One region of the Streptomyces purpurogeneiscleroticus genome, then DNA from elsewhere that is predicted to be linked to it. Evidence: riboswitches for the same ligand, from Rfam matches in the RefSeq annotation. Region 1 holds a riboswitch; each other region holds the start of a gene.
What was found. Region 1 has a riboswitch for cyclic di-AMP ahead of CCS38_RS18050 (LysM peptidoglycan-binding domain-containing protein). Riboswitches for the same ligand answer to the same signal wherever they lie in the genome.
Positions count from the first base shown of each region.

Region 2: it holds a riboswitch for cyclic di-AMP, as region 1 does, so the genes downstream of both, CCS38_RS32640 (C40 family peptidase) here and CCS38_RS18050 (LysM peptidoglycan-binding domain-containing protein) in region 1, are expected to answer to the same signal.
Region 3: it holds a riboswitch for cyclic di-AMP, as region 1 does, so the genes downstream of both, CCS38_RS02665 (M23 family metallopeptidase) here and CCS38_RS18050 (LysM peptidoglycan-binding domain-containing protein) in region 1, are expected to answer to the same signal.

Region 1 is NZ_NHSG01000280.1:17,381-21,959, reverse strand. Features, by position in the region: gene CCS38_RS18060 (cytochrome P450 family protein) at 1-18, shown strand, start outside; gene CCS38_RS18055 (transglycosylase family protein) at 293-1,261, shown strand; cyclic di-AMP (ydaO/yuaA leader) riboswitch at 1,538-1,707, shown strand; gene CCS38_RS18050 (LysM peptidoglycan-binding domain-containing protein) at 1,711-2,379, shown strand; gene eno (phosphopyruvate hydratase) at 2,689-3,969, shown strand; gene CCS38_RS18040 (FtsB family cell division protein) at 4,087-4,476, shown strand; gene CCS38_RS18035 (DUF501 domain-containing protein) at 4,520-4,579, shown strand, end outside.
Region 2 is NZ_NHSG01000440.1:6,016-10,594, forward strand. Features, by position in the region: gene CCS38_RS32630 (alpha/beta fold hydrolase) at 1-60, shown strand, start outside; gene CCS38_RS32635 (hypothetical protein) at 548-901, shown strand; gene CCS38_RS32640 (C40 family peptidase) at 989-2,164, opposite strand; cyclic di-AMP (ydaO/yuaA leader) riboswitch at 2,173-2,367, opposite strand; gene pcrA (DNA helicase PcrA) at 2,672-4,579, shown strand, end outside.
Region 3 is NZ_NHSG01000085.1:213-4,791, reverse strand. Features, by position in the region: gene CCS38_RS02675 (PP2C family protein-serine/threonine phosphatase) at 1-987, shown strand, start outside; gene CCS38_RS02670 (DUF2332 domain-containing protein) at 1,017-2,054, opposite strand; cyclic di-AMP (ydaO/yuaA leader) riboswitch at 2,331-2,473, shown strand; gene CCS38_RS02665 (M23 family metallopeptidase) at 2,485-3,705, shown strand; gene CCS38_RS02660 (VOC family protein) at 4,164-4,579, shown strand, end outside.

The DNA of each region.
Region 1 (4,579 bases):
GCGCCAAAAGGCGCATAGCGGAATGTCTCGGGCAGCGCGCGCGCCGGTCCCCGACGGCCCGTCAGAAAGGGCATTCGCGTACGTACCGGAATGAGCCAAGGATGCCGCGGCCGAGCAGAACTGACCCGGCGTCAGCAGCGTGATCTTCGCGTGATCTCCGCTACACCGGGTTGAGACCGGAGCGGGCCCCCGCTACCTTGCCTGCGACAACTCAAGCCGCCGCTCGAAAGGTACTCGCATGCGCTCCGGCAACGGTAGACACCGCCGACCCCGTCAGGCCCCCGCCCTTCTGGTGGCGGCCTCCGTCACGGGTGCCGGGCTGGCCCTGCCGCTGCTGACCGCGGGCGGCGCCCAGGCCGCCGACACCGCCACCTGGGACCGTGTCGCGCTGTGCGAGAGCGGCGGCATCTGGAGCGCCAACTCCGGCAACGGCTTCTACGGCGGGCTGCAGCTGACCCTGGAGATGTGGAAGGACTACGGCGGCGAGTCCTACGCCGAGCGCCCCGACCTGGCCAGCCGCTCCCAGCAGATCGCGGTCGCCGAGTCGATCCTGAACGACCGCGGCCCGGACGCCTGGCCGAGCTGCTCGGTGAACGCCGGCCTCGACCTGGACGGGCTGATACCCGACGTGGACCCGGGCAGCACGCAGACGCCCGCACCGGAGCCCACCCAGCCGTCCGACGGCGCGACGGACGGCGAGACGGGCGGCATCCTGGACGGGGTCACCGACGAGCCGTCGGCCACGCCGTCCGGCGACGCCGACTCCGGTGAGGCGCAGCCCTCCGAAGGCGCCACGGAAGGCGCCACGGAAGACCCTGCCGAAAGTCCCTCCGGAGACTCTGCCGAAAGTCCCTCCGGAGACTCTTCCGAGCAGCCCACCGCCGATCCCTCGGACTCCCCGACGGAGCCCTCGGGTTCCGCGCAGCCCTCCGAGGGCGCCACCGAGTCGCCCGCGCCGTCCGACGGCGGCACCTCCGCGCCCGGTACCGGCCGGCACCGTGGCGGTGCCGACGACGGCAAGGGCGACGGCAAGGACGGGCGCCCCGAGGGGCGGCACGCCTCGCGCGGCGGTGACGCTCACCGCGGTACCGGGGAGGGCGACGGCGTGTACACGGTGCGGCCGGGCGACAACCTCTCCGCGATCGCGGCGGAGTACGGGCTCGCCGAGGGGTGGACCGGCCTGTACGACGCCAACGAGGGTGTCATCGGAGCTGATCCGGACCTTATTAAGCCTGGTCAGCGACTCGACCTCGGGCAGTGACCGAGGGCCGCACGCCCTAAGTGCGCGATGGTTGCCCCCATTTGGGGAAAGTGAGACATGGGTCTCGTCCCGAGGTGTTCCGCCCGGCCTGTCCGTTCTTTTCCATACCGTGTTCGACCTGCGTAAACGGGTGCCGGTGGTGATCGAAAACCGCAAACTGTCCTACGAAAAGGTGGTTTGAACCGCCGAGGGGTGTGTGTTTACGTTCTTCACCGCTCGCACCAAGCGAGCCCGCCGATCATTCGCCGAATCCTGCCGGTGATCGGTCGGACAACCGTCGCGCAAGCGCCGTAGGCAGGAGCGGGGGACCCAAGGTAAGTGCCGTACCGCCGCGGAAACGCAGCGGCCGGCTTGGGGTGAAGCCGGGTGTGCGGACAGCGCATCCGGCCGGGCCACTCACAGCCCGAACCCGACAGCTCACCTCGCAGGCGTCGGTGAGGAAGAACAACATGCTCAAGGGCAAGCACCGCCGCCCCTCGAAGGCCGTCCGCGTCGTCACGCTCGCCGGTGTCGCCGGCGCCGCCGTGGCCGTCCCGCTGATGACCGCCGGTTCCGCCAACGCCGCCTCGGTCGCCACCTGGGACAAGGTCGCCCAGTGCGAGTCCGGCGGCAACTGGTCGATCAACACCGGTAACGGCTACTACGGTGGCCTGCAGTTCTCGAACTCCTCCTGGGCCGCCGCGGGCGGTACCAAGTACGCGCCGCGTGCCGACCTGGCCACCAAGGACCAGCAGATCGCCACCGCCGAGAAGCTGCTCGCCATGCAGGGCCCGGGTGCCTGGGGCTGCGCCGGTGCCGGCGGCCTGACCGCCGGTGGCCCGTCCGCGCAGGTGAACACCGGTGGCTCCGGCCAGGCCCAGCAGCAGGCCCCGAAGCAGCAGGCCCCGAAGCAGCAGGCCGCGCCGCAGCAGCAGGCCGCGAAGCCGCAGCCCGTGCAGCCCCAGGCCGACCCGAAGCCGGTGACCGGCCACGGCAACTACACCGTGAAGTCCGGCGACACCCTCGGCAAGATCGCCAAGGCGCACGGCAAGAACTGGAAGACGGTCTACGAGGCCAACAAGTCGACGGTCGGCGGCAACCCCGACCTGATCTTCCCGGGCCAGAAGCTCAGCGTCTGAGTGACCCGCAGGTCGGCGTGAGAGCCGCCCCGTGAGACTGCCCCGCCAGGCGCGAACCCCCGAGCGCGCCAGGCGGGGCTTTCCCGTTCCCGGATGGCCACCCCAGTAGCCATCCGGGCACCCCTCCGCTCAGATGCGTACGGACCGATTCGTCCCGTACGTCCGCTGCAAAACCTGGACGTTACCTCCCGTATTGCGGGCCTTTGGGTCCTTTTTCGTCTCACAGACGGGGCTAGGGGGAGGCGGAGGGTCCCCGGGCCGTTAGGCTCGTGCTGCAGAACTCCAGATGACACCCATGAAGGAGACAACGTGCCGTCGATCGACGTCGTCGTAGCTCGCGAGATCCTCGACTCGCGAGGCAACCCCACGGTCGAGGTCGAGGTCGGCCTCGACGACGGCAGCACCGGCCGCGCGGCCGTGCCGTCGGGCGCCTCCACCGGCGCCTTCGAGGCCATCGAGCTGCGTGACGGCGACCCGAACCGTTACCTCGGCAAGGGCGTCGAGAAGGCCGTGCTGGCCGTCATCGAGCAGATCGGCCCCGAGCTGGTCGGCTACGACGCCACCGAGCAGCGCCTCATCGACCAGGCGATGTTCGACCTGGACGCCACCGACAACAAGGGCTCCCTGGGCGCCAACGCGATCCTGGGCGTCTCCCTGGCCGTCGCGCACGCCGCGTCCGAGGCCAGCGACCTGCCGCTGTTCCGCTACCTCGGTGGCCCGAACGCGCACGTCCTGCCCGTGCCGATGATGAACATCCTGAACGGCGGCTCGCACGCCGACTCCAACGTGGACATCCAGGAGTTCATGATCGCCCCGATCGGCGCGGAGTCCTTCTCCGAGGCGCTGCGCTGGGGCGCCGAGGTCTACCACACCCTCAAGAAGGTCCTGAAGAGCAAGGGCCTGGCCACCGGCCTGGGCGACGAGGGCGGCTTCGCCCCGAACCTCGGCTCGAACCGTGAGGCCCTCGACCTCATCCTCGAAGCCATCAAGGAAGCCGGTTACGCCCCCGGCCAGGACATCGCGCTCGCGCTGGACGTCGCCGCCTCCGAGTTCTACAAGGACGGCAAGTACCAGTTCGAGGGCAAGGAGCGCTCGGCCGCCGAGATGACCGAGTACTACGAGGAGCTCGTCGCCTCGTACCCGCTCGTCTCCATCGAGGACCCGCTCTTCGAGGACGACTGGGCCGGCTGGAACGTCATCACCGAGAAGCTCGGCAGCAAGGTGCAGCTCGTGGGCGACGACCTGTTCGTCACCAATCCCGAGCGCCTGGCCCGCGGCATCGAGGAGAACTCCGCCAACGCCCTCCTGGTCAAGGTCAACCAGATCGGTTCGCTGACCGAGACCCTGGACGCCGTCGAGCTGGCCCAGCGCAACGGCTTCAAGTGCATGATGTCGCACCGCTCGGGCGAGACCGAGGACGTCACCATCGCCGACCTGGCCGTCGCCACCAACTGCGGCCAGATCAAGACCGGCGCCCCGGCCCGCTCCGAGCGCGTCGCCAAGTACAACCAGCTGCTGCGCATCGAGGAGATCCTCGACGACGCGGCGGTGTACGCGGGCCGCTCGGCGTTCCCGCGTTTCAAGGGCTGAGTTCCGGCCTACGGGGGCTGATGGTCCCCACCTCCGTACGTCCCCGGCAGCGGTCCCGTACCGTTGCCGGGGACGTACGTACGCCGTCGCGTACAGAGCACCCCAGGGGAGGCCACCGTGTTCCGCCGCAGCCGGCTCACAGGGCGCGCCGCGCTGCTCGTGCTCGTGCTGTGCTCGCTGGTCGTGGCCCTCGCGTATCCGATAAGGGCGTACGTCTCCCAGCGCTCGGACATCGCCGAGCAGCGCCGGGAGGCCGAGACGGCCCGGGAGGCGGTGCAGCGGCTGCGCCAGGAGAAGGCGCGCTGGCAGGACCCCGCCTACGTACGCCAGCAGGCCCGCCGCCATCTGCACTACGTGATGCCGGGCGAGACCGGCTACACCGTCGTGGACGGCACGGGCGCGAGCCGGCCGCGGGCCGGCCGGACTGCCGTGCAGCGCCCCTGGTACGAAGCCATCTGGTCCGGCCTGGACTCCGCCGACGCGCGCCACAGGGCCGCCGGGGGATGATGGGGCGGCCGACCGTTCAACCCTGACGACAAGAGAAGCCTGCATGGACACGCCGCCTCCCCAGACCGAGCCCACCGAGCCCACCGACGCGGACGTCGCGGCG
Region 2 (4,579 bases), on a different contig from region 1:
CGGGCGATGGATCTGCTGCGGGAGTTCGTGGTGAGCGGCCATGTACCGCGGCTGCATTGAGGATCGTGTCCGATCGCGTCGGACCGCGGCTGATTACGTTTGCCGAATTCCGACCGTCCGGTCGAATTCCGCGGCCGAATTGATGGAGTGCTGGATCAGTTTTCGTTACTGATGTGGCGCCAGTTATCCCGCGTTCCCCTCGCGACAGCAAAGCACGAGAGGGCTTCCGGTCGGTCCGTGCGAGTGCTGCGAGTGCGGTACGGCGGCGGTCCGTAACAAGGGGGAGCGGGCCGCCGCCGTACCTCGGCGGGGGCGGCCGACGGCCGTCGGGGCGGATCCGACGGCGATGGGGAGCCGACCGCCTGGACGAGGACGCTAAACCTCCCGGCGGCCATGAGGCGGGGCATTGCCGCTACTTGTCCGCACTGCCGGCGTGGATTGCTCGCTTTCGGCCACCGGGTGACAGGTGCCGACCGGTGACGGACCGGAACGACGACGGCAGCCCTGCCCGATGGCGGGAGCGAGGCCGGGGCTACGATCGACCACTATGGACGTAGTGATCAATGTGTTCGTCGCGCTGCACATCATCGGCATCGCCTCGCTGCTCGGCGGCTTCCTCACGCAGATGAAGGCGATGGGCGCGGGCACCGCCCGCTTCGTGCCCGCGATGCTGCACGGCGCGATCACGATGCTGGTGACCGGCGTCATCCTGGTCGGCCTGAACCAGATGCAGGACTACTCGGTCAACAACATCAAGATCGGCGTCAAGCTCGCCGTCCTGATCGTGATCCTGGGCCTGGTCTACGTGAAGCGTGACGAGGAGAAGGTGGAGAAGCCGCTCTTCGGGCTCGTCGGCCTGCTCACGGTCGTCAACATCTTCATTGCGCTCCTCTGGACGTGAGCGCCTGCCCGGACCGCCGGGCCGCGGTGAACGTACGAACCGCGCGACTGCCCCGAGGGGGCGGCCGCGCGGTTCGTCTTTGTGGCCTCAGGCCGGTCGTACGCTCCCGTAGATCGGCATGTAGTAGATCGACTCCACGCGTACGTTCGTGCCCGGCTTCGGCGCGTGGATCATCTTGCCGTCGCCGATGTACATCCCGACGTGGCTGATGTCGTCGTAGAAGAACACCAGGTCACCGGGTTGCAGATCGCCCGTCGCGACCCGCGTGCCCACCTCCACCTGGTCCCAGGTCGTCCGCGGCAGCGAGACGCCCGCGGCCTTCCACGCCGCCTGGGTGAGCCCCGAGCAGTCGTACGACGTGGGGCCGGTCGCGCCCCATACGTACGGCTTTCCTATCTGCGCGCGGGCGAAGGCGATCGCCTTCTCCGCCTTGGTTGCGTACGAACCGTCGGGCACTCCGGAGCCCGACCCTGTGCCGGACCCGGTATCACCCCCGGACCCGGACCCGCCGTTCGTACCGTCCGAGCCGCCGTCCTGCTGCTCCTGCCGCTCGCGCTCGGCCTGCTCCCGCGCCAGCTGCTCGGCCTTGCGCCGCGCCTCGGCCTGCTTCTTGCGCTCCAGCTCGGCCAGCCGCTCCTTCTCCTGCGCGGTCAGCCGGGACAGCAGCTGCCGGGCCTCGCCCAGCTTGTCCTGGACGTCCTGCTTGGACGTCTTCAGCGACTCCTGGGACTTCTGCAGCTCCTCCAGGCTGCTGATCGCCTGTGCCCGCTGGCGCGCGGCCTGCGCCTGCTGGTCCTGGTAGTCGGCGACCGCCTCCTGCTGGCGGCCGGTGAGCCGCTCCATCAGGTGGTTGCGGTCCACGAACTGCTGCGGGTCCCGGGCCAGCATCAGCTGGGCGGTCGGGCTCAGCCCGCCGGAGCGGTACTGCGCGGAGGCGAAGGTGCCCAGCTCGCGCCGGGCCTCGTTCATCTTCTCGGTCCGCTGGGCCGCGGCCTCCCGCAGCCCGTCCACCTTCTCGCGCTGCGTGCCGGCGCGCTCCTTGGCGGCGTTGTACTTCTGGGTGGCTACCTCGGCCTGCCGGTACAGACCGTCGACCTTCTTCTTGACCTCCTCTATGGAGGGCTTGGGGTTGCTGGGGGCCGCGTCCGCGCTCTGGGTGAGCAGCGTGACGGAGGCGAGCGCCGCGGTGGTGAGCCCGGCCGCCGTACGGCGGTGCGCGGGCACGGCGAGGATGCGGGTGCGCGGCTTGCGATGAGACGCCAAGGCCGGCGACTCCTTCCGTGGACCGCCTACCGGGTTAGCTGTCGGGTTCGGGCGTGTGCCGCATCGTCGCGGCGTACTACGGAAGGTGCCCTACGGCCTGTGCGGACCGGTCCCTGTGCGGGTCGCTCCGTGCCGGCCGATTCACCCCGGTCGTACGTGTGGGTCCCCGGCTCCGGCCGCTGTGGGGATGGCGGTCCGGACTCGGCGGGGCGGCCCGTGCCGGCGCTTTCGCCGGGCGGTGGGGCGGGCTGCCCGTCGGCACGGTAGCCAACTCGTGTGACTTCTGTGAAGGCTGATGTTCGATTTGCCCGATACATTTCCGTGACCTGATCGTGTCCGGGTCGATGACCGACCGACTGTGAACACGGATTGTCCGGTGCTGTTGTCCGTCCGTGAGCGCGATGCGGGTCCCGTATCCTCCGCGCGCCCGCCGCGGGCGGCCCCTCGACCCCGGAATTCCGCGGTCCGGACCGCGTTGTCAGTGGGGCGGCCTAGACTCGGTGGGCGATGAGCAGCCTCTTTGACGACAGCTTCCTGGCGGACCTCGACCCCAAGGACGAGGAGCCGCCGCCTCCCGAGGACGAGGACCGTCCGGCAGCGGAGGAGGTGCCGCACGACCTCTTCGGCGGCCGCTTCGACGCCCCCGTGCAGCGGGACGCGTACTACCGCGACGGCGCCGCCCGCCCTGCGGTGGACCCGGCCGCGCTGCTGGAGGGGCTGAACGACCAGCAGAAGGCCGCCGTGGTGCACAGCGGCGGCGCGCTGCTCATCGTCGCGGGCGCCGGCTCCGGCAAGACCCGCGTCCTCACGCACCGCATCGCGCATCTGCTCGGTGCGCGCGGCGTCCACCCCGGCCAGATCCTCGCGATCACGTTCACGAACAAGGCCGCGGGCGAGATGAAGGAGCGCGTCGAGGACCTGGTCGGCCCGCGCGCCAACGCCATGTGGGTGTCCACGTTCCACAGCGCCTGCGTCCGCATCCTGCGCCGCGAGTCCAAGAAGCTGGGCTTCACGTCGTCGTTCTCGATCTACGACGCCGCCGACTCCAAGCGCCTGATGGCCCTGGTCTGCCGCGACCTGGACCTCGATCCCAAGCGCTTCCCGCCCAAGTCCTTCAGCGCCAAGGTCTCCAACCTCAAGAACGAGCTCATCGACGAGGAGACCTTCGCGGGCACGGCGGCCGACGGCTTCGAGAAGACCCTGGCCGAGGCGTACACGATGTACCAGGCACGGCTGCGCGAGGCCAACGCCCTGGACTTCGACGACATCATCATGACGACGGTGAATCTGCTCCAGGCGTTCCCGGACGTCGCGGACCACTACCGCCGCCGCTTCCGGCACGTCCTGGTCGACGAGTACCAGGACACCAACCACGCCCAGTACACCCTCGTGCGTGAGCTGGTCGGCCCCGGGACGGCGGAGGTGCCCGCCGCCGAGCTGTGCGTCGTGGGCGACGCCGACCAGTCGATCTACGCCTTCCGCGGCGCCACGATCAGGAACATCCTCCAGTTCGAGGAGGACTATCCGGACGCGACCACGATCCTGCTGGAGCAGAACTACCGCTCCACGCAGACGATCCTCTCGGCCGCCAACGCCGTCATCGAGCGCAATGAGAACCGCCGCCCGAAGAACCTCTGGACGGACGCCGGCACGGGCCCGAAGATCACCGGCTATGTCGCCGACACCGAGCACGACGAGGCGCAGTTCGTCGCCGACGAGATCGACCGGCTGACGGACGCCGGCGAGACCCGGGCCGGCGACGTCGCGATCTTCTATCGCACGAACGCCCAGTCCCGTGTCTTCGAGGAAGTCTTCATCCGGGTCGGCCTGCCGTACAAGGTCGTCGGCGGCGTGCGCTTCTATGAGCGCAAGGAGGTCCGGGACGTCCTCGCGTACCTGCGCGTGCTGGCCAACCCCGAGGACGCCGTCCCGCTCCGCCGCATCATGAACGTGCCGAAGCGCGGCATCGGCGACCGCGCCGAAGCCATGATCGAAGCGCTCGCGCTGCGCGAGAAGATCACCTTCCCGCAGGCGCTGCGCCGCGTCGACGAGGCGTACGGCATGGCCGCGCGCTCCGCGAACGCCGTCAAGCGCTTCAATGCGCTCATGGAGGAGCTGCGGACCATCGTGGAGTCCGGCGCCGGCCCCGCGACCGTCCTGGAGGCCGTCCTGGAGCGTACGGGCTATCTGGCCGAGCTCCAGGCGTCCACGGACCCGCAGGACGAGACCCGCATCGAGAACCTCCAGGAACTGGCGGCGGTCGCCCTGGAATTCGAGCAGGACCGCGCCGAGACGGAGACATCAGGGGCTGCCGCCCCGGGCCCCGGCACCCTCTCCGACTTCCTGGAGCAGGTCGCCCTGGTCGCCGACTCCGACCAGATCCCCGACGAGGACGAGGAGGGCACGGGCGTCATC
Region 3 (4,579 bases), on a different contig from region 1:
TACACCGCCGCGCCCTTCTTCTCGGCTGCGCCGCTGGTCGCCGCGCCGCTGTACTCGCTGCGGAACACGGCGCTCGTCAGCGTCCTCTCCGCACTGGCGGAGCTGGGCGTGGTCGTCGCCCACGGCCGGGCCGGCAGCTACGAGTCGTACACCGAAGCGGTGACCGTCCTGGTCGTCGCCTTCCTGGCGCTCGGGATCAACCGGGCGGTGCGGATGACCGACGCCCGGCTCGCCTCCGTGCGCGACGTGGCGGAGGTCGCCCAGCGGGCCGTGCTGCCGCTGCCGCCGGACCGCATCAGCGGGCTCGACGTCGCCGCGCGGTACGAAGCGGCGCAGGCGGACGCCCGTATCGGGGGCGATCTGTACGCCGTGCAGGACACCCCGCACGGCGTACGGCTCATCGTCGGCGACGTGCGGGGCAAGGGCCTGGAGGCGGTGGAGGCCGCCGTGATCGTCATCGGGGCCTTCCGGGAGGCCGCGGAGCAGGAGGCCACGCTGGAGGCCGTGGCGGGGCGGCTGGAGCGGGCGCTGCAGCGCGAGGGGAGCCGGCGGGAGGGGCTGGATCAGTTCGAGGGGTTCACCACGGCGGTGCTCGCCGAGGTGCCGTCCGAGGAGCGCGGGGTGCTGCGGGTGCTGAACCGCGGGCATCCGGCGCCGCTGCTGCTGTGCGCGGACGGCACGCTGCGCGAGCTGGAGCCGCGGACACCGGCGCTGCCGCTCGGGCTGAGCGAGGTCGCGGGCTGGCCGGACCGGGCCGACCAGGCCGATTTCCCGCCCGGCGCGATGCTGCTGCTGTACACCGACGGGGTGTCGGAGGCGCGGGACTCCGGGGGCGCGTTCTACCAGCCGGCGGTCCGGCTGGCCGGCCGGGCGTTCAGTGGCCCCGATGCGCTGCTGGACGCCCTGATCGACGACGTGGCGCGGCACACGGGAGGGGAGATGGCGGACGACATGGCCCTGCTGGCGGTACGGCGGCCGGAGGGGTAGAGCTCCCTGGGTGGCCCGCCTGCCCCGGGTCAGCCCGCCTGCGGTGCCTCTTCCAGCCACTGCACGCTCTGCCCGTGCTGGCTCGTCAGGGCGACCGGGTGGCCGTCGACGGCGAGGGTGAGCCGGTGCGCGTCGGCGGGGCGCGGCCCGGGCAGCCACGGCAGCACGCTGTGGTGCTCGTTGGAGACCCAGTGCCCGGCCCGGTCCGCCAGGACCGACCGTACGACCCGGGCGAACTCCTCGCGGCGCTCCAGCGGCAGATACGTCAGTACGGCCGTGTGGAAGACCACCAGCGTGGCGTCGCGCGGCGCCTGCGCGGCCAGCGCGGGCAGCTCGTCCAGGAGGTCGCCGCGTACGAGCGGAGCGGGCGGTGCCTGCCGTACGGCCTCGATGGCGCCCAGCTGGCGCCCCTGGCGTTCCGCCGCGTCGGGCGTCGAACCGGGCCAGACCAGCGCCTGGAGCCAGCGCACGTCGTCGGGGTCGGTCACGTCGAGCGGATTCAGGTCGATCCCGGCCCGCCAGACGATCCGCGGCAGCCCGGCCGGTACGGGCGTGCCCGGGGACGTACGGCAGGGAAAGACGACCGGGCTGTCCGCGGCGCCGAACTCCGGTCCGCCGTCGTACCGGTAGCGGTACCGGTCCGGGTGCAGGCACAGTCCGGCCGACGCGCCGACCTCCAGCAGCGCGAGCGGCTGGGGCAGGCGGGCGAGGAGGGGCAGGAGCGTGGCGCAGCGCGCGGGCTCATTGGTCTGCGTGAGCCGGCGCATCATGACGTCGCGCACGTCGTCCCAGTGCCGGATGGTCCACTCGCGCCAGGTGCGGTACGCGAAGTCGCCGCGCGGCCCCTGGTCGGCGTGCGGGCCGTCGAGGTAACGGACGGCGGCGAGCAGGAGATTGGGCTGCTGCTTGTTGCCGGGCGGCAGCGAGGCGCCGAGGAAGTCGCAGAATTCCGGGTCCCGGCTGATGCGGGCGGTCAGCTCCTCATGGGCTTCGGACTCGCCCCGCGCCTGCTGCCACGAGAACTCCGCGTACCGATCCGCCACTGCCTGCGCGCTGTTGACGACCATGATCAGACGTTACTGCTCTCACTGTACGTAATCACTGCGCACCCCTCCGCATAACAACTGATAAACGATCAGTCCGGTTCGGGTTTCCGATGCTCGGTCAACTCGCCCCCATTTGGCCATGACTGGACGCATAAGTCCAGCTCAGCGGGCGTATGGATTCCGGGGAACGCTTGGAATCCGGCCGTCCCGTCTATTACTGTCCGATAACGCAGCGCGGTCGGACCAGCCGTCGCAAGAGGCGGCACCGCGCGGCCGACGCCGAATCCCAAAAGCGCACTTTCACCACCGCAACACCTGCCCAGGGAACCGGGGAACCACCACCTTGGGGTGAATCGGACGACTCCCTCCGGAGCCGCCCGTAGGAGACCTTCCTGCTCCGAACCCGTCAGCTAACCCGGTAGGCGAGAAGGAAGGAAAGGAGTGCGCCCCCGTGGCGTCCAACAAGCCTGCCCCCACCCCGTCTCCGTACGGCACCCCCGACGCGTACGCCGCCCCCGACGCGTACGGCACGCACGATGCGTACGCCGCCCCCGATGCGTACGCAGCACATGGCTCGTACGAGTCCCCCCGGACGCACGCCGAGCCGGGGCCCGCCGACACCGCCGCCTTCCCCGCTTTCTCCGGGTTCTCCGCCGTGAGCGACCCGGGTGCGACCGACGGCCCGTGGGAGCAGTGGAACCCCACCGAGGAGTCCGTACGCCCGGTACGCGGCCGGCACCGCGTGGCCAAGCAGCGCGGCGGCGGTCTCGCCCGCAGCAGTACGGTCCTGGGCGTCGGCGTCATCGCGGCGGTCGGCGCGGGCGGCATGGCCTCCGCGCAGGGCAAGCCGCAGGTCGCCATATCCATGCCCGACCTGGGCAGCGCGGCCGAACGCATATCCGACAAACTCCCCGCGGCCGAAACCCTGCCGGGCATCGGCAGCCTGGTGTCCCAGGACTCCTCCGGGACGGGCACGGACGCCGCGCAGAGCGGTCCGTTCACCGGGGCGGCCGGCGGCGGGGCCGCTCAGGGCGGCGAGGCGCTCCGCGCCCGCATCCTGGAGCAGGCCGAACGCGCGCAGAGCTCCGCCGACCAGGAGGCCCGCGAGGCCGCCGAACGGGCCGCCGTGCAGCAGGCCGAGGCGGATGCGGCCGAGCGCCGGCAGCAGGCCGAGACCGCGAAGAAGAAGGCCGCGGCGGAGGCCAAGGCCCAGGCCGAGGAAGAGGCGCGCAAGAAGGCGGCCGCCGAACGGGCAGCCGAGCTCGCCGAACTGGCCAAGAGCTACACCCTCCCGGTCTCCTCCTTCACCCTCTCCGCCACCTTCGGTCAGGGCGGCGACCGCTGGGCCGCCGACCACACCGGCCTGGACTTCGCGGCGCCGACCGGCACCCCGGCCAAGGCCGTGCACGGCGGCACGATCACGCAGGCCGGCTGGGCGGGCTCGTACGGGTACCGCATCGTCGTCACCCTCGATGACGGCACGGAGCTCTGGTACTGCCACCTCTCCTCGATGGTGAAGACCTCGGGCAAGGTGAACACCGGTGACGTCATCGGCCGGGTCGGTGCCACGGGCAACGTCACGGGCCCGCACCTCCACCTGGAGGTCCGCCCGGGCTCGGACACACCGGTCGACCCGCTGGCGTGGCTGCGCAACCATGGCCTGAGCCTCTGACCGAGCGTCTGACCGAGCGCCTGACTGAGCCTCTGACCGAGCGTCTGACTCGCTGTCTGACTCGGTGTCTGGCCGAGCTCCTGACCGAGCTTCTGACCGACCTCTGACGACGACGTCGATGTGGCGAAGGGCCGAGAATGGCCGCTTTTACGGGCTTCCGTCCGCTCGTCCGGGGCACTTGTCTGCCGTTGCCGCCGCCTCTGCGCCCCGTTCCGCAGTGAACGGGAACCGGGCGCACATCAGGAGGGGAGAGGCGGTGGCCGACGGCCGGGTCTCCGCGTACCGCGGGCCCGCACGCTACGGCGGCTCTGATGGCCACCCGCACACCGCGGGGGGCCATCGGGCCGCCGGTCGTATCTTCGGCCGTCCGGCGCGCGCGGCCCACTCCACTCCCGCAGAATGAACGAGCCCCTGCCACCGCGCCCCAAGAAGGGCGCGCCGAGCCAAGGACGGCCCCAGTGGAGTGGACCCTCGAAGTCGTCACCGTCCCCGTCACCGACCAGGACCGTGCGAAGCGCTTCTACGAAGAGCAGTGCGGCTTCAAGACCGACGTGGACTCGCAGGTCGCCGAGGGGGTACGGATCATCCAGCTGACCCCGCCCGGTTCGCGCTGCTCGATCGCCCTGATCCAGGGACTGCCCCCGGCACCCGGCCAGTCCGCCATGGCCCCGGGCTCGCTCCAGGGCCTGCAGCTGTGCGTGGTGGACATCGAAGCGGCCCACGCGGAGCTGGTACGGCGCGGGGTGGAGGTCGGCCCGGTACAGCATCTCGGCGCCGAGGGCTGGACCGAAGGCCGCGGCGAGACGTGGAACTCCTTCATGTTCTTCAAGGACCCGGACGGCAACGGCTGGACGGTCCAGGAGGCCCCGTCCCC